DNA from 2 places in the Lachnoclostridium sp. genome. Region 1 is predicted to be linked to the other one. Evidence: riboswitches for the same ligand, from Rfam matches in the RefSeq annotation. Region 1 holds a riboswitch; the other holds the start of a gene.
The links. A riboswitch is a leader RNA that binds a small molecule or an ion and turns the genes downstream of it on or off. The one in region 1 is predicted to bind glycine.
Positions count from the first base shown of each region.

Region 2: another riboswitch for glycine. It lies ahead of gcvT (glycine cleavage system aminomethyltransferase GcvT); the one in region 1 lies ahead of RTP52_RS06250 (alanine/glycine:cation symporter family protein).

Region 1 is NZ_DAMADT010000006.1:61,590-70,999, forward strand. Features, by position in the region: gene dapF (diaminopimelate epimerase) at 142-990, opposite strand; glycine riboswitch at 1,601-1,687, shown strand; gene RTP52_RS06250 (alanine/glycine:cation symporter family protein) at 1,823-3,169, shown strand; gene RTP52_RS06255 (AraC family transcriptional regulator) at 3,508-4,392, shown strand; gene RTP52_RS06260 (serine hydrolase domain-containing protein) at 4,847-6,127, opposite strand; gene RTP52_RS06265 (DUF4362 domain-containing protein) at 6,556-6,900, opposite strand; gene RTP52_RS06270 (glycoside hydrolase family 13 protein) at 7,137-8,801, opposite strand; partial or broken gene RTP52_RS06275 (alpha-amylase family glycosyl hydrolase) at 9,143-9,410, opposite strand, start outside.
Region 2 is NZ_DAMADT010000009.1:126,763-136,172, forward strand. Features, by position in the region: gene RTP52_RS08590 (ATP-dependent DNA helicase) at 1-710, opposite strand, end outside; gene lpdA (dihydrolipoyl dehydrogenase) at 952-2,364, opposite strand; gene RTP52_RS08600 (lipoate--protein ligase) at 2,483-3,481, opposite strand; gene gcvPB (aminomethyl-transferring glycine dehydrogenase subunit GcvPB) at 3,465-4,925, opposite strand; gene gcvPA (aminomethyl-transferring glycine dehydrogenase subunit GcvPA) at 4,929-6,248, opposite strand; gene gcvH (glycine cleavage system protein GcvH) at 6,262-6,645, opposite strand; gene gcvT (glycine cleavage system aminomethyltransferase GcvT) at 6,672-7,754, opposite strand; glycine riboswitch at 7,997-8,079, opposite strand; gene ectB (diaminobutyrate--2-oxoglutarate transaminase) at 8,197-9,410, opposite strand, start outside.

The DNA of each region.
Region 1 (9,410 bases):
CCGTGCTCAATAGTCATACAAATTAGGTTTCCTATTTTATTATCTAACAAAGGGAAGTTGGCTAGGCGTACATTTTATACATAACAAGGAAAAGTCCGCTTCACGAACTTTTCCTTGCCATGTATATATTCTATAATTTTTCTATAATTCTTCTATAAAAACATCTGCAGTAATAATCTTTCCGATACGTTTTACATGACTTGTCATATAAGTAATACCATCTTCTTCGATTTCTACCTCTACAGTTCCACCAGGCATATGAACTTTCACTTTACGGTCTGTTAACCCTAATTTATAGGCAACGTTAGCAGCTGCGCAACTGCTACTACCAGATGATAAGGTATATCCAGCTCCGCGCTCATAGATTTCAATCACGATTTCTTCCCGATTCAATACTTGCATAAACTGCACATTGATTTTATTCGGAAAGTGCTCATCAGACTCAATAAGTTTACCTAAGCTCTTAACTTCCTTCTTCACTAATTCATCTCTTAGAATGACACAATGTGGATTTCCAATGGTTAAGCAGGTAGTAATTACCTTCTGTCCTTGAAATTCCATTGCTTCTTCAATCACTTCTCTAGGTTCACCTGTTACAGGAATCTCATCACTCATATAAGAAACTTTACCCATTGCAACATTTAGGGTGCCATTTTTATCATTGCTGTAATGAATTTCTATTGGTCCTCCTAAGGTATTGATAGTAATAACATCCCCTGTTACATACTTATGGTCTTTTAAAAACTGTGCAAATATACTGATTCCATTCCCACTCTTCTCTGCTTCACTTCCATCTGGATTAAAGATGCGCACATAAATTCCATCTTCCTTTTCGTAAGGTCCCATCAAAATACCGTCAGAACCTACTCCAAAGTGACGGTCACATATTTCACGAATTTGTGAACTTTTCAGTTCATATTCAAATTTTTTGGTATCAAATACTAAATAATCGTTTCCATTTCCGTGATATTTCTCAAAGATAAATTCCATAGTTTAACCCCTTTCAGTTATGTAACATACAAAAATACATTCTTTTTCTGTTTTTCTATCATTATATTTAATGCTTAAACTTGATTTCTTAATTACTATTTTTATCATTGTATCTTTCTATATTGAGCATTATAACAAGTTTTTCTTCCTAATTAGTATTGCAAGCTATGCTATAAGTTTCTTTTTCTACTCAATATTGCGTTCATTGCAACATGCTTTACTACTTTGCTTTGCAAGCATTTCTGATAAGCTTACCTTCCACTTTGTTTTGTAAGCATTATCTCACTACTTATATAATACACAACATATTTTAACTATAACATATCCATTTCTGCTCGACATATTGCATTTTCTGCTCTTTTATATATCATAGAATTAGATTTACAGGCTTCTTAAAGTTATAGAACTTTTACTGTCAAGTATTAGTCATGAATTATTGTAATTATTTTACTTATAAAAAACATTTGCAAAATTATGAAAAGTATATTAACATACTAACTATTAATAAAATTCAGATGAAGATAGTGGGAGAGCGATGTTTCTACATCCACCGAAGAAGTAAATCTTTCAGGTACCTAATCAGTCGATTTGATTAGAGATGACCGCTATTGGATGAAGCCTTGGAGAGACTCGATAAGAGCACCGAAGGAGCAAGCCGAAAGGTCAAACTCTCAGGTAAAAGGACAGGGATGGGTAACATATTTTACAAATATCAGTTTATATATTAATCTGACTTATATCTTATCTTTTCCCATTTATATCTCCAAAAATTTACTTAAAGGAGAGGCGCTTTACATTGCCTTTCAATGATGCATAAAAATGGAGGATTAAAATGGATCAATTCACTAAAGTTCTAAATCAAATTGACTCTTTCGTATGGGGGGCACCACTTTTAATATTATTAGTTGGAACCGGAGTCTATCTTACCGTACGTCTTGGATTACTTCAAGTATTCAAATTACCACTGGCATTAAAATATCTATTTTCAAAAGAAGAGGGAGATGCTAAGGCAGAAGGTGATGTAAGCAGTTTTGCAGCATTATGTACTGCTTTAGCTGCAACCATTGGTACTGGCAATATTGTGGGTGTTGCAACTGCAATTAAAGTCGGAGGTCCTGGTGCGCTTTTCTGGATGTGGGTAGCAGCTTTTTTTGGTATGGCAACCAAATATGCAGAAGGATTATTAGCTGTTAAATATCGTGTTGTAGATGGCAATGGGCAGATGTCTGGTGGGCCTATGTATTATATAGAAAAAGGATTAGGACTTAAATGGTTAGCTAAATTATTTGCTTTCTTTGGTATTGGGGTAGCTTTCTTTGGAATTGGAACGTTTGCTCAAATTAATTCCATAACCCAAGCAACGAAAGTAGCCTTTCATGTACCGATCGTAGTATCTGCAACAATAGTTACAATTCTTGTTGCATTGGTTACCTTAAATGGTATAAAGAGGATATCAAAAGTAGCTGAAATCATTGTACCTTTTATGGCTATTTTTTATATTTTAAGCTCTATTGTTATCTTACTATTAAATGCAAAATTACTTCCTGGTGCGATTGAACTAGTTATTAAGAGTGCATTTACACCAGTTGCGGCTGCGGGTGGATTCTTAGGGTCTACAGTGAAACAAGCCTTACAAAATGGTGTTGCTAGAGGTGTTTTCTCGAATGAATCAGGTCTTGGAAGTGCCCCTATTGCAGCAGCGGCAGCAAAAACCAAATCCTGTGTTCGTCAAGGGTTAATCTCAATGACTGGTACTTTTATTGATACTATTGTGGTATGTACAATGACTGGTTTGGTTTTGATAGTAACACAATCTTGGCAATTAGATCTAGAAGGAGCAGCTATTACAAATTATGCGTTTGCAGCTGGATTACCTACAGCTAATTTAGGCAAATTTATCGTGACAATTGGTTTAGTTTTCTTTGCTTTTACAACGATTATTGGTTGGAACTATTATGGAGAACGTTGTACGGAATATCTATTTGGAATAAAAGCAATCAAAATTTATCGATATATATTTATTGCATTAGTAGCAATCGGAGCTTATATAAAACTTGATTTAGTATGGATAATTGCAGATATTGTGAACGCTCTAATGGCAATTCCTAATCTAATTGGTTTGTTAGGATTAAGGAAAGTGGTACTCTCAGAAACTAGGGCTTATTTTAAAAATATATAAGAGGAACTTTAATTATCATAAGATGAACTATAATTATCATCTGAAGGAAAGGAACCTAAAATGTAATCTTACGTTTTTCGGTTCCTTTTTGTATATAAGTCTTCTTCTACTCAATATTGCACGATGTACGATAAGTCTCTACTTTGCTTAGCAGGCATTATCCTACTACCTATATGATATACAACACATTTTAACTATAATATATCTATTTCTACTTGGCATATTGCATTTTCTGCTCTTTTATATTATCATAGGACTAGTTAGGATTAGTATAGGATTAGTTTTTTATATAGTGTTTTTATATAGTAATCTATTAGGAAGGAATGACAAGGAGCGACATGGATCAAAACAACAAACGTGGTTACCTTAATGACCAATTTCGATTTTTTCATCTAAAAGATTCCCATACAGCACCGATAGAATATCATTATCATGACTTTCAAAAAATTGTCATCTTTTTCTCTGGTAATGTAACCTATATGGTTGAGGGTAAGGTTTATCAATTACTACCTTGGGATATCTTACTCATTAATCACCATGAGATGCATAAGCCAATCATTCAACCAGGAGTTCCATATGATCGTATTATTTTATGGTTGAATCGAGATTACCTCATACAGGATTCCTTAAAACAATATCATCTTGATGATTGCTTTCAGGAAACGGTATCGAAAAAAAGTAATCTTTTGCGTACCGAATCGAAATACAGAATGAAATTCTCATACCTCTTACAGGAACTTGAAGACTCCTTTCATTCCAAAGAATATGCGAGTGAGTTGTATACCAATACACTTTTTATGCAACTTATGATATTAATGAATCGAATGTTAGATTCTGCTCCTCTCATAGAAACACAATCTAGTATTCAATCAAATAAACATGTAGATTCTCTTATTTCTTATATTTCGGAAAATCTATCCGGTGATCTAAGCATCGAGGCATTATCCAAAGCCTTATACTTAAGTTCCTCCTATCTTATGCATAAATTCAAAGAAGTGACTGGAACATCACTTCACAATTATATAACAAAAAAAAGGCTTACAAATGCCTTAGAATTAATGCGAGATGGTACTCCAATTACAACAGCAAGTTTACAGAGTGGTTATAGCGACTATTCCACCTTTTTACGTACATTTCGTAAGGTGTATCATTGTACACCGACCGAATACGTAACAGGTAAATTACAAACCTCTCCGTTTCAAGGGCAGGAATATAGAGAGTAATCTGTCTGTATTATACTTACCAATATTTAATTGGTTTTATATATGTTAAATCTATAACCAAATTTGTGTTAAATCAGATTATAAACATATTGTTCAATTGATGATAGATTGCATTTTCTAATACATCGTTGAATAAACTACTTTAGAATTTTCGTTAAAAAAGACCTCCTAAAGTAGATTTTGGTTATTTACCATGTCTACTTTAGGAGGATCCTATCAACCATTCACCCGCTGGTCTTTTCGTGTGTATGTGCGCACACACACTCTTTTTGTCATCCTTACAATCACTTTTACAATTACTTCTCATAATACGTCATTCCGTTATAATCTTTTTCATGGTCGGTATTGTACCTAACATAAATGAACAGTCTGTTCTTGTTCGCTATATTTATGTAATCTAAAAAACATACATTCTATTTTAGAAAATTGATCTTTATCATCATATTCGTCTAAATTATTGTTTTTTAGCTCCCCAAAAGTACATTTCCCCATTTTCGTCTTTATTAAAGGTGTAGCTCTCATCAATCCAAGTATGATGAAATTTAGTTTCTGATATCGGATACATAGGTATCATATATTCATCATCTAGAATAAAAAACATTTTTTCTTTGTCCCTTCCTACAGTGAGTTTTATGCCGTCCCCTTTATATACCCCCATATATCCTTCATATAGTTTGGAATCTAAAGCATATTCGAGCGGCCTACCTGGAAAGCTATACTCCTCTTGAAATACTATTGCAGCAAGGATATCTGCAATACGCCACACTGCTGTAAATCCATAATTACTTAATACGATAATGCTTATTTCTTCATCGACATATCTATGAAATTCAGTTGTGGCTCCTAAGCCACCACCATCATGGCTTATCCTATTACGTCCGTACATTTTATCGATAAACCATCCATAACCATAATCATTATCTTCCGTACTTCTTTCTCCGGAATTTGCATATGGTGAAAATATTGTATCAAGAGTTGTTTTAGAAACAAGCTCTCCGTTGTATAAAGCCCTGTCCCATAATAGCATATCCTCAACTGTAGAATAGATGTCTCCAGATCCAAAAGTTGCATCCATGTTCACATAATCATTATGTATTAACTCATTATCATTCAAATAATACCCATTCGCTAGCCCCGGTACAATTACTTTGTTTCTTTCATTGCCGGTATTCTTCATATTTAAAGGTTCAAAAATATTTTTCTTCAAAAATTCATCATAACTTATACCTGAAACATTTTCAATAATACATGCAAGTAAATAGTAGCCATAGTTAGAATAATTCCACTTCTCTCCCGGTTCACACAAAAGCGGTTTATCTTTAAAGAAATTAAACATATCTTCATGTTTATGTTTTGATTTGCTATATAATATTGGAAAGCCTTCTCTAAATAAATATTGCAGGCCGGAAGTATGAGTTAAAAGATGATGTATCGTAATTCTTTTATCAAATTGATGAAATTCAGGAAAATAATTAGTAATGCTATCATTAACATCTAATAAGCCTTTTTCCTGTAACATCATTACTGACATAGCAGTAAATTGTTTTGTTATGGAACAAATTCTAAACTTTGTTAGTGATGTATTGGGAACGCTATGTTCTATAGAAGCCTTTCCATAACCTTTTTTAATAATAGTCTCACCCTTTTTAGCTACTAATATCGAACCACTAAATGCCCATGTATTACAGTATAATTCCATAAAGTCATTTATTTTTGTTGCTAGTAAACTGTTCATTACTACACTCCTTATTCACATGCTTTATTTTTGAAATAATTGATTATTCTCACCCATATGCAATAATCTTGTTATACTCTCCTTTTCATATTTTGTTATGAAATTACAAGTTTTTCATATTACATATTTGTTAATTTATATGATATCGATATTCTATAGTACTATACAGATAATGTCAAATTAAGGTATGATTTCTCAACAATCATGGGGTTTTCATTATAAACAAATCTATCTAGAATCATATTTTCAAAAAAAGCTCAGTTCGGTAAAAATATTGGTACTGTACGTTAAAGAAGGAGCGCATGTCCTCCTTCCTTAATTGAAGTTAATATAAAATCTCGTGAGCAGCCTATAATTTTATTCTTGAAATATCCACACGCCTTTCCCTGTTCCGTCTTCAAGCATATAATCGTTTTTTTCATCCTTTGTTATCTTTGTATATTCTCCATATTTTTTAGTGTTATCTCTACCAAATAGATTTCCGTAGTGCATTTTATAATAATCCCATCAAAATCCAAATCAAAAATTTTGGGATAACCTTCTTTAGAAAATGCTGTGATACGTATTTTATCTGGTTGTTTATTTTCAACATTCTTAATAAATGAATGGAACTTATCTACATTTGCTAATCCACCTGCCCCTATAACTACATCACCATTCTTTACGGCTGTATCATATTTGTATGTTTTAGGATGAATTATAAACCAATACACCCCACCGAAAGTTAATGCTAAAACAATAATTAAAGTACATATTTTAACTATTTTTCTCATTACATTCCCCCGTTTAGTTTGCTATAGATAATAGTGGCAATTTAAATATTTGGTATTATTATACTTTATGCAACTTGTGATTACTACTATAATCAACCTACATTTTCTAAATAAATATTGGAGGTCTATCTTTATATTACTTTTGGTTTTTTCACTATATAACACCCATCTTATCCATAAAAAAACAGACTTAAATCTATCTTAGACTAAGTCTGCTTCATAATACGACTATTTATTTAAAGACTGTATAACCTACATTCATAAGGTTTTAATATCATTTCTTTACTGTTTCTATCTGCATAATTACTTAAGAGTATTTCACCCTTCATAATGTCTAAATCGATTTGTAACTCACTGTGTTCTTCTGATATGTTACATACAATCAGATACGTTTTTTCCTCATAGTTTCTAGTGTAAGCATATATGCTTTCACTTTCTTCCATTAATAACTCATAATCACCATAAATAAGACCGGTGGTCTCCTTTTTAATTTTAATCAGCTTTTTGTAGAAATTAAGTATAGAATCCTCATCTTCTTTTTGTGCTTCTACATTCAGCCAATGATAATTCTGATTTACTTTCATCCATGGAGTACCAGTAGTAAACCCTGCATGAAGGGATGCATCCCACTGCATAGGCGTACGAGAATTATCTCTGGTGCTCTTTTTTAGAACCTGTAAGGATTCTTCCGGTGACATACCTTTATTAATACGGTCCTGATAACTGTATAAAGTGGGATCATCACGAAAGTCTAAATGGGACTCGTAATCAGCATTTAACATTCCTAATTCTTGCCCTTGGTAAATAAAAGGAACTCCTTTTTGCATATAATACATTAAAGCAAGGCATGTTGCACTTTCTTTCCAGTATTTATCTTCAGAACCAAAACGGCTTATACATCTTACTAAATCATGATTTTCCATTACCAAAGCCACATTTCCATCTGTCGGTGCAGCCTTTTGCCATTTAGTCAGGGCATTTTTTAACTTCTTAATGGATACTTTTCCTTCCTCTGATCCTACATTCCATAAATTTAAATGATCGAATTGAAACAAAGAATTAAATATTCCCTTCTCTGCTGATACCCATTCCTCTATTTCTTCAATACGTACACCATTGGCTTCCGCTACGGTAAAAATATCATACTTTGAAAAGGTATTCTCTTTTAGTTCTTTTAGTAAATCCAATATACCAGCTTGATTCATATGCTTATCAAAGGAGGAAACATAACGTTCGTTCTTAGGATTAGGCATATCGTTAAAGTCCGGTTTCTTAATATGACTGATGGCATCCACCCGAAACCCATCAATTCCTTTGTCAAGCCACCAGCAAATCATATCAAATATTGCTTTTTTTACCTGGGTGTTTTCCCAATTTATATCTGGCATGGTTTTACCGAAAACGTGCAAAAAATATTGTTCACTTTCTTCGTCATATTCCCAAGCAGAACCTCCGAAAATACTTTCCCAGTTGTTTGGTTCTTCCTTGTTTTTTCCGTCTTTCCATATATACCAATCCCTCTTTGGATTATCTTTGGAATTTCTAGACTCAATAAACCAAGGATGACTGGAAGAAGTATGATTTACTACCAAATCCATTATAACACGAATACCATGTTCATGAGCTTTATGTAGTAATTCTTCAAAATCCTCCATAGTACCATATTCCGTCTGGATATTTTGATAATCACTAATATCATAGCCATTATCATCATTAGGAGACGGATAGATAGGACATATCCATATTAAATCAATACCCAGATCAGAAAGATACGGCAGTCTGCTAATGATCCCCTGTAAATCTCCCACACCATCACCATTGCTATCCTGAAAACTTCTTGGATATATCTGATATGCTGCCGCACTTTCCCACCAAGGATGTAATGTACTTGTTTTTTCCATACGAAACCTCCATGCTTTCAATACCTGCGAATTAGAGCGCAAGCACAAATTTGTCATGTGAACTTTTTTATTCTTCTAGTGTGAAGTTTTAGAATATCTTAGATAGCGCCTTTTTGGCATCTTAGAAATTCTTCACACCTGAAATCATGCCTTATCAGTAGGCCGGACAAGGACGATGTAGGCACAAATATCCGTGTGAACTTCCCTCAACTTTGTACAATATTTCTTATCTGGTAGAAATCCTTTTGGCTGATTCCTCCCAAGTTTAAAAGTAAAAGTTTAAAGGCTTAAAAGTTTAAACGAAATTGTACCGAGAATTACTCAGCACGAATTTCAATGTACTATACCCTATACATAAGCGCTTCATAAGGTCTTAATCTGCCTTGTTTAATGGAGCTATAATTTGAGATAAGTACTTCTTTCTTATCTTCATATTCCTTTGGCAGCTTATATTCCACTTCTTCTGCATAAAAGTTACATACGACAACTATTTTGCTATCTTTTGAGGTTCTTACATATGCAAATATATTTTTATCTTCCGGAAGTAACATTTCAAAATCCCCATATACAATTACTTCATTGTTCTTTCTTATTTCTATCAATTTTTTA
Region 2 (9,410 bases), on a different contig from region 1:
AGAATGGGCAACAAGCCATTGGCTAATCGCTCCTCTCGTGTCCATAAATCATGAAAGAATGTTTCATGGTCCACAATAAGCAAATCTTTTGTAAGTCTATACTGTTCTCTTGCTTTCACAAGTTTGCAAAAACCTCGGATAGAACATATATCGCAAGCCATATATTCTTCCCATTTCATCATCTTCCACTCATGATCTGAGATGTGTGGTATCTCCGAACGTTCCCCTAGCAATGTGTTACTTAACCACTCATTGATTTCACTAGACATCGCACCGATTTCTTCCATATTTTCATCCACTCGAACATCACAGATATACTGATGTGGATCTTTGGCCATCCGAGCATCGATTTCTAATCCAAGTAGTCTAGATAGCGTTCTAATATCTCCTTCTGAGCCTGCAAGTTGCTCCTGAAGTGCTGTGGTAGCACACGCAATCACTACAGGTTTTCCAGTAAAGCGAGCATAAGGAATTGCTGATAGCAAATAGGCGAATGTTTTCCCTGTTCCAAGCCCTGCCTCCGCTAAGTGAACGTTTTTATTGCAAACGGCATCTGCAATTTTAAAAGCCGTAAATATCTGCTCATCTCGAATCTCATAACCATGTTCAGGCAGAAGGTCATACAACACATCACCAATCCACTCAACTAATTTCTCTTGAAATTCTTGTTTATTCTTATAATCAAAGGGTTCTTTTCTTTTTGCACACATGTATCTGTTTCTCCTATACGCTATCAATATTTAACTTAAGTACTCAATCTGTAACTTTAAGCTAATTCCCAAACATTTTTATAATAACAATAATCCTCTATTCCCATTTAGGTGACTAGAGGATTATTGTTAAATCTCATTAACTTTCTTTATATAATATAAGTATACAAGAAACTAACGCTATGTTCAATTGGAATTATTTTATTCTAACTAAAAAAGCAAACGTAATATCTATATCTTCTTACCTGCGCGGCAACGCATGAATCGCACCATAGTTACAGTCATTAAGCGCTTCCGCTATGGATTCATTATAGGTAGGATGTGCCCGCATAGCCTTTAAAAGCTGCATTACAGTAAGTTTATTGGAAATGGCAGTTCCCATCTCACCGATCATATCTGTAGCTCTGGCGCACATCATCTGTGCTCCCAGTAATACGTTCGTTTCCTTATCTATTACAACTTTAACAAAGCCTCTCTCTTCCTTTGTTATCAATGATTTACTGTTGGCATGTGTTAAAAATTTTCCTGTAACGATCTTGATTCCTTTCTCTATTGCTTCCTGTTCTGTTATTCCGACACATGCAATTTCAGGATCGGTATAAACACAGGATGGAACTACTGATAAATCAATTGACGGTTCTTTCCCATTCATTCGTTCCACTGCACAGATACCCTGAGAACTTGCAACATGTGCCAGTTGGCTTCCACCAATAACGTCACCGATGGCAAACACGTTAGGCATGCTTGTTTCAAAATTTTCATTTACCAAAATCCTGCCCCTGTCCATTTCCAGTAATGTTAACTCCTCCAGCAGACCATCTGTATTTGGGATTCGTCCGGTGGCTGAAAGCAGATATGGAATCTTTCGGACCTCGGTTTTTTCCTGATCCTTTCCCTTCTCTAAAAAGGTACAGAGAAACTCACAGTCCTCCTTTTCTATTCTCTGAACAAATGCTCTGGTATGAATGTCAACACCTCTCTTTTTCAAAAGCAGCTTTACATTCTGTGAGATTTCCTTATCAAGACTGGGTAGAAGTCTTTCTTCCGCCTCCAACAATGTGACTTTGGAACCACAGGAAGAGAATACCGTAGCAAACTCTACTCCTATGACCCCGCCACCTATAATAAGCAGGCTTTCCGGTACATGATCAAGCTGAAACATCTCATCGCTGGTCATGATTCCAGGAAGATGGATTCCTTCAATGGGCGGAAGAACAGGCTTCGATCCTGTTGCCAGCAATATATTTTTCGCCTGAAGAATTTCTTCTCCTTCCTTTGTCTTAATTCTAACTCTTCTATCCTTCATAAGCGTCCCGATCCCATGGATCCGTTCCACTTTATTTCCCTTAAGGAGCTGTTCTACTCCAAGTCTGAGACTTTCAGAAGTCTCATTTTTATAGGACATCACTTTGCCGTAATCAAAGCTTACCTCTTCCACGAGAATTCCGAACTGTTCTCCGGACACAACCTCCTGATATAATTTTGCAGCATGCAGCATTGCTTTTGCCGGAACGCAGCCGCGGTTTAAGCAGGTACCTCCGACTTCCCGGTTTTCTACCACCGCTACCTTCATTCCCATCTTAGCTGCCTTAATCGCTGCTACATATCCTCCAGGGCCTGCGCCAATAACAAGTAGATCATATATTTTCTCCATCCTATCCTCTTTTCCTACAACGTTCTTTGCTCATGTGAAATTTGTTCTATGGATTACGCAGGTACAAACTTCTGTGTGAAAGAAATCGCAGATTTCTTTCACACTTCTTACTTGTCTCCTAAATTTGGGCATTAGCAAAAAACTCTATTAAATCTTTTATTATGATTGATTGTGCTTGGGTCTTAGCAGGAACCTGATTCAGTTTATTACAGATATCCTTATTCTCATATCTACTTCCCTTTATAAGCCTAGGGAGCATTTCCACAAGATCTGGCTCCATGGAATCGGAAAATAATTGCAAATCCTTTATGATTCCGCAGCTCACCTGAAACTGCCAGATTACATTTCCCCATGCAAACTGTTTTGACAGTTCATACTGAAAATCCATGTTACGTCCGTACAGCCAGGAGAAATCCGAGAACTTCTTTCTTCCGTTTGACAATGCTTTCTGGTCCAAATCCTCCTGTTTACAGTAAACCGCCTTATATCCATAGGTTTCTTCAAATGCCTCCAGAAGCTTTTCTTTTAGCATAGTAATGGTCAGTCCAGTCTGATAATCAGAAAGATTAGCTACCCTGGATCGAACAGAATCCACTCCTTTTAAAGCCAGCTTATCCTTTGAAACCTGCAGATATTTAGAAAGCTTCTGCATATCTGCACTTACCAGTAGGGTTCCATGATGATAACACTTCTCCCCTCTGGTATAAAAGGCATTGCCAGAAAACTTCCTTCCAGATATGGTAATATCATTTCGTCCTGATTTTTCTGCATGGATTCCCAGCTTTTTGACCGCACATAGAATGACCTCCAGCTGTTTATCCAGATCATAATGACACTTGTGGACAAGAAACGTAAAATTAAGATTGCCAAGATCATGGAATACGGCGCCTCCTCCTGAAAGCCTTCTCACCAGATGTCCGCCATCCTGCTCAAGTTCTTGAATTCTGCATTCCTTCCATGGATTCTGGTTTCTTCCAATTACAACAGTATTTTCATTCTGCCAAAGGTAAAGAAAGCAAGTATCCTGCTCTACTGTTTCTAATAAGTACTCCTCTATGGCAAGGTTTTGATACGGGTCATTACTGCTTCCGTTTAAATAATTAATTTTTTGTATCATCTTTCTCTGCATCCTTATCTGAGAAGTCATATCTTAATATTAAATTTCTGGCTGCTCTTACTTCATCAAGTCTGGTGACTGACGTATTGACTGGGGCTTTATGAAGGATTTCCGGATTTAATTTAGCTGTCTCATATAGGCTACGAAATACAGAAATCACCTGATCTAAGGTTTCTTTTGATTCCGTTTCCGTAGGCTCCACCATTAACGCTTCTGGTACGCTTAGCGGAAAATACATGGTCGGTGGATGGATTCCATAGTCCAAAAGTCCTTTTGATATGTCCATAGCTGATATCCCATTTTCTTTTTTAAGCCTTATAAGGCTCATGACAAATTCATGCATACAGGATCCAGGATATGCCATGTCATATACATCCTTTAATTTTGCCATCATATAATTGGCGTTCAGTACCGCATGCTTTGAAGCTTCCGAGATTCCTTCCTTTCCAAGCATGAACAGATACGTCATGGCTCTAACCACAATTAGAAAGTTTCCGTAAAAGCTTTTCACCTGTCCGATACTTTGAACAGGACTTTTAAACAGATATCCGTTTTCTTCCTCCACCAGGTTATTTGGTAAAAATTCAGACAGGAGATTCTTGCAGCCTACAGGTCCACTGCCCGGACCACCGCCTCCATGGGGAGTGGAAAAGGTTTTATGAAGATTCAGATGGACTACATCAAACCCCATATCCCCTGGTCTTATCATGCCCATGACAGCGTTTAAATTTGCTCCGTCGTAGTAAGCCAGTCCTCCGGCCTCATGAATGATTTTGGTGATTTCGAGTATATTTTTATCAAAAAGACCTAAGGTATTAGGATTGGTCAGCATCAGTCCTGCTGTATCTTCCCCGACTGCCTTTTTTAGTTCCTCTAAATCTACTCCTCCATCTTCCCCGGACGGGATACTAATTACCGAAAATCCAACCATTGATGCACTTGCAGGATTGGTTCCATGTGCAGAATCTGGTACTATGAGTTTCGTTCTTTTCCCGTCACCACGGCTTTCATGATATGCTTTTATCAGCAAAAGCCCGGTAAATTCACCGTGGGCTCCTGCTGCTGGCTGAAAGGATATACGGTCCATTCCGGTTATCTCACACAGGTATCGCTCTGCAGTTTTTAATACCTCCATGCAACCCTGCACCGTATGCTCCGACTGTAGCGGATGAATCTGCGCAAATCCAGGAAGCGATGCTATGTATTCATTGATCTTGGGATTATATTTCATGGTGCAGGAGCCCAAAGGATAAAAGCCATCATTTACGCCATATGCCTTTTTTGCTGCTTCTGTATAATGCCTACTTATCTCATTTTCAGACACGTTTGGAAGGTGCAGTCTCTTTTTTCTCCGGCTGCTTTCCTCTGGCAGGTTAACCGGCACATCACATTCTGGCAGAATACTCATCTTTCTTCCTTCCTGCCCTTTTTCAAATATCAGCATAACCTACACCTCCTTCAGAATGCCAATGACACGATCGATGTCATCTTTTGCATTCATTTCCGTACAGCACCATAAGATTTGCCCGGCTCTTTCGCCAGTTAATGGATAACCGCCAAGAATTCCCGCATCTTCCAGTACACTCATCACCTTTTCTACTGGAATCTTTGAAATGGTTACAAATTCGTGGAAGAATTCCCCGCGATTTATAACAGGATACCCGATTGCTTCTAATTGGTTTGCCATATAATGCGCCTTTGACATACACTGTATGGCTGTCTGCTTCAGTCCTTCTGCTCCCATAGCAGATAAATAAACTCCCACTGCCAATGCACAAAGTGCCTGGTTTGAGCAGATGTTGCTTAATGCTTTTTCTCTTCGGATATGCTGTTCTCTTGCCTGAAGGGTTAGAACATATCCTGTTTTTCCATTGAAATCAACGGTTTCTCCGACGATCCTTCCCGGCAATTTTCTGGTCAGTTCTTTCGTACATGCCATAAATCCGATATATGGCCCACCGAATGAAAGCGGCAATCCGAGGGGCTGCCCCTCTCCCACTGCAATATCAGCACCATATTCTTCTGGTGTCTTTATAACACCTAAGGAAATTGGATTTACGCCCATGATATACTTTGCATCAGCTTCCTTAGTTATGCTTCCGATTTCTCCAGCTAGTTCCAGACTACCGTAATAATTTGGATTCTGAATATATACACATGCGGTTTGACGATCAATATGTTCTTTTAAAAAATTAAGATCCGTCATACCGTCTTTTTCAGGAATAACAGTCAACTCCATCCCATTTCCAAAACAATAGGTCTTTATGGTCTCCATTACCTGAGGATGAACCGCAGCGGAAACAAAGGCCCTTGTTTTCTTTCTGTCCCTGCACATAGCTACCGCTTCTGCTGCCGCAGCCGCACCGTCATACACGGAAGCATTGGCCGTGTCCATCCCAGTAAGTTCACAAATCATTGTCTGGTATTCAAATATGGATTGTAAGATTCCCTGGCTGATTTCCGCCTGATATGGGGTATAAGCAGTGTATAGAGTTTCCTTGGATAACACGCTTTTCACAACAGCCGGAATATAGTGCCTGTATGCACCGACCCCCCTAAAAATGACCGGAAATACCTTATTTTTCGCTGCAATACCTTCCATTTCCTTACATACTTCCATTTCAGACATTCCACGCGGAAGGTTCAACCCATCCTTTAACATAACTTCCTGCGGAAGCTGCCCAAAAAGGTCTTCTATGCTCTCAATTCCAATCACTGACAGCATTTCTTTTCTGTCAAGATCGGTTGCTGGTACAAATGAACCCATATGCAGATCTCCTTTATTCCATTTCTTTTTTTACAAATTCTTCGTATTCCTCTGGACTTAAGAATTCTTCTTTCTCCGTAATACCGGTTATCTTTGCAAACCAGGCTTCATAAGGAGTCTCATTGATCTTTTCCGGTGCATCAAGAAGTTCTTCGTTAATTTCCGATACGACTCCGGTTACTGGGCAATAGACATCCGAAACAGCTTTTACTGACTCCACATCGGCAAAACTTTCTCCGGTTACCGTTTCGTCACCCTCTTCCGGAAGATTAACAAAGACAAGCTGTCCTAACGTCTGCTGCGCATAATCCGTAAGGCCGACTAAGGCTGTTGTTTCATCCTCAAACCTTACCCATTCATGTGTTTTTGTGTAAACCAAGTTTTCTAATACCTTCATGATAAATTCTCCTTTTCCTTGATGGATTATTTTGTTCTCTTATAAAATGGAAGGGGCACCACTTCTGCCTCTACTTCTCTTCCCCTGACAATTACCGTTACTTTTGTACCTACTTTTATATATTCTTTATTAAGGATAGCCATGGCCACCGGGTAGCCCAGATATGGGCAATGGGTTCCTGATGTTGTAAAGCCCACTTTCTTCCCGTCTACAAGTACATCTTCCTGTTCCCGTATGATTCCCCGCCCTGTTACCCTTAAGCCTACTCGTTTTCTCATGAGGGAATCCTTATCTGGCAAATGGTTTTTACCGATGAAATCCTCCTTCTGCATTTTCACAGCAAACGAAAGACCGGCTTCCACCGGATTAATCTCATCATTCATCTCATGTCCGTACAGCGGCATGCCTGCCTCCAGCCTCAGGGTATCTCTTGCCCCCAGCCCACAAGGAATCAGTCCGTATTCTTTTCCTGCCTCCATAAGCGTTTCCCACATTGTAATAGCATATGTATTATCGAAATAAAGTTCAAATCCGTCTTCCCCTGTATAACCGGTTCTGGATATCATGCATGGAATCCCAGCCACCATTCCATCAAAAACAGCATGATAGTACTTTTCGGGAATGTCTGTTGATAGCTTTATAAGTATTTCCTGAGACTTAGGACCCTGCAAGGCAATTTGTGAGATTTTATCAGAAATATCTTCAAACACCACCTCTCCAAATTTATGCTCTAGCATCCATCGGTAATCCTTTTCTTTATTAGAAGCATTTACGACGATTAAGTACTCCTCTTCTTTTTCCTTATATACAATCAGATCATCCACCGTACCCCCTTGCTCATTACACATAGGACTGTATCTTGCCTGACCATTCGCCATATCGGTAAAATCATTGGTCAGTAACTGCTGCAGATTCCTAAGAGCATCTTTCCCTCTACAGCGTATCTCCCCCATATGAGAAACATCAAAAATCCCTGCCCTTGTTCTTACTGCCATATGCTCCTTTATGATTCCCTCCTCATATTGGATGGGAAGGAGATATCCAGCAAAAGGGACCATTTTGCCATGAAGTTTCAGATGCATTTCGTAAAGCGGTGTTTTTAGTTCCATGTCTTAATCCTCCTTAAATTTATCTGATAATATAGTGGCGTAGTTATTTCTCATAAAAGGTGTACTCTTTGCACCGTAAATCTAATTATTGAAACATGCTTTCTGTTTCAATACAGGAACGTCAACCTTTTATCCATAAAAAAAAAGACAGAAAGAAATATCCATATAGGATATTCCTGCCTGCTTCTGTCCTTTTACCTGAAAGATTGACTTCTTCGGTATATAAATGTTCTCCAGAGTTACGTCCGAATCCGATCCTTTTGCCTGAGAGTTTCTGCGTTCCCCTTCGGCGGCACAGTCTTGTGCTCTCTTCCGTATTCATCATCCGTTATTAATATTGATATTATCAGACTATTTTGACACTGTCAATCGTTTTTGCTAACTGTTATTGCTAACTCAAAATTCCAGTTCCAATCACCATGATAGATCATCCTTTTATTCATTATACACAGGCTTGAATGGATTTTTTAATAATATTAAGACCTGCTGTAAGTTCGTCTCTACTAATAATTAAAGGTGGTATAATTTTTAATACACTATCTTTTCTTCCTGCCAATTCAATGATTAGTCCATTTGCAAAACATTCTTTTGATATTTCATCTGTTAATTTTTCATTATTGAAATTTGAAAAATCAATTCCAAAAATAAGTCCTTTTCCGCGATATTGTATTTTATTATTAATCGGCAGTATATTCTGTTCTATGTATTCTTTCACATACTTTTCGTCATTTTGTACTTTATCCCATAATTTATGTTCTATTGCATAATCTATTGCAGCACTAGCTCCTATAAATGCTAGTTGATTTCCTCGAAATGTACCAGAATGCTCTCCTGGTTCTAAGCAATCAATCTCTGGTTTAAGAAGGAGTAATGACATAGGTAGACCTCCACCGCTAATCGATTTCGATAGCGTAACCATATCTGGTTCGATTCCGGCTTGTTCAAACGAAAAAAACGTACCTGTACGCCCACAACCAACCTGTATATCATCGCAAACTAAAAGGATATGATTTTCTTTACATATTTTATCTAGTTCTTTTAGCCATTCAAAATCAGCAACTTGAACACCACCTTCACATTGAACGGTTTCAACAAATATAGCTGCTGGCTTTTCTATTCCGGAATGATCATCATTCAAGATCATTTTAATATATTCTAACGAATCAAAACCTTTTCTACAATATGGAACAAATATTGTATTCTCTAGTTGTACACCTGCACCATTACGCGCAAATAGTGAACTTGTCAATGCCAAACTTCCTAACGACATTCCATGAAAAGCGCCCATAAAAGCAATTACATTTTTTCTTCCAGTATATTTACGAGCTATTTTTAAAGCAGCCTCATTTGCATTTGTTCCAGAAGGGCCACAAAACATCATTTTATAATTGTAATTTCTAGGAGCTAAAATGCAGTCTTGAAATTTTTTAATAAAATCACATTTGGCTGTAGTATACATATCAAGCGCATGTAAAATTCCATCATCTTTTATATAATTGATAATACGCTCCATAATATATTCATTGTTATGACCATAATTAAGCGTACCAGCACCGCTAAAAAAGTCTAAGTATTCCTCACCTTCTGGTGTATACATTTTGCATAATTTAGCCTTTGTGAATACTTTAGGAAAATGTCTGCAATAATTTCTGACAT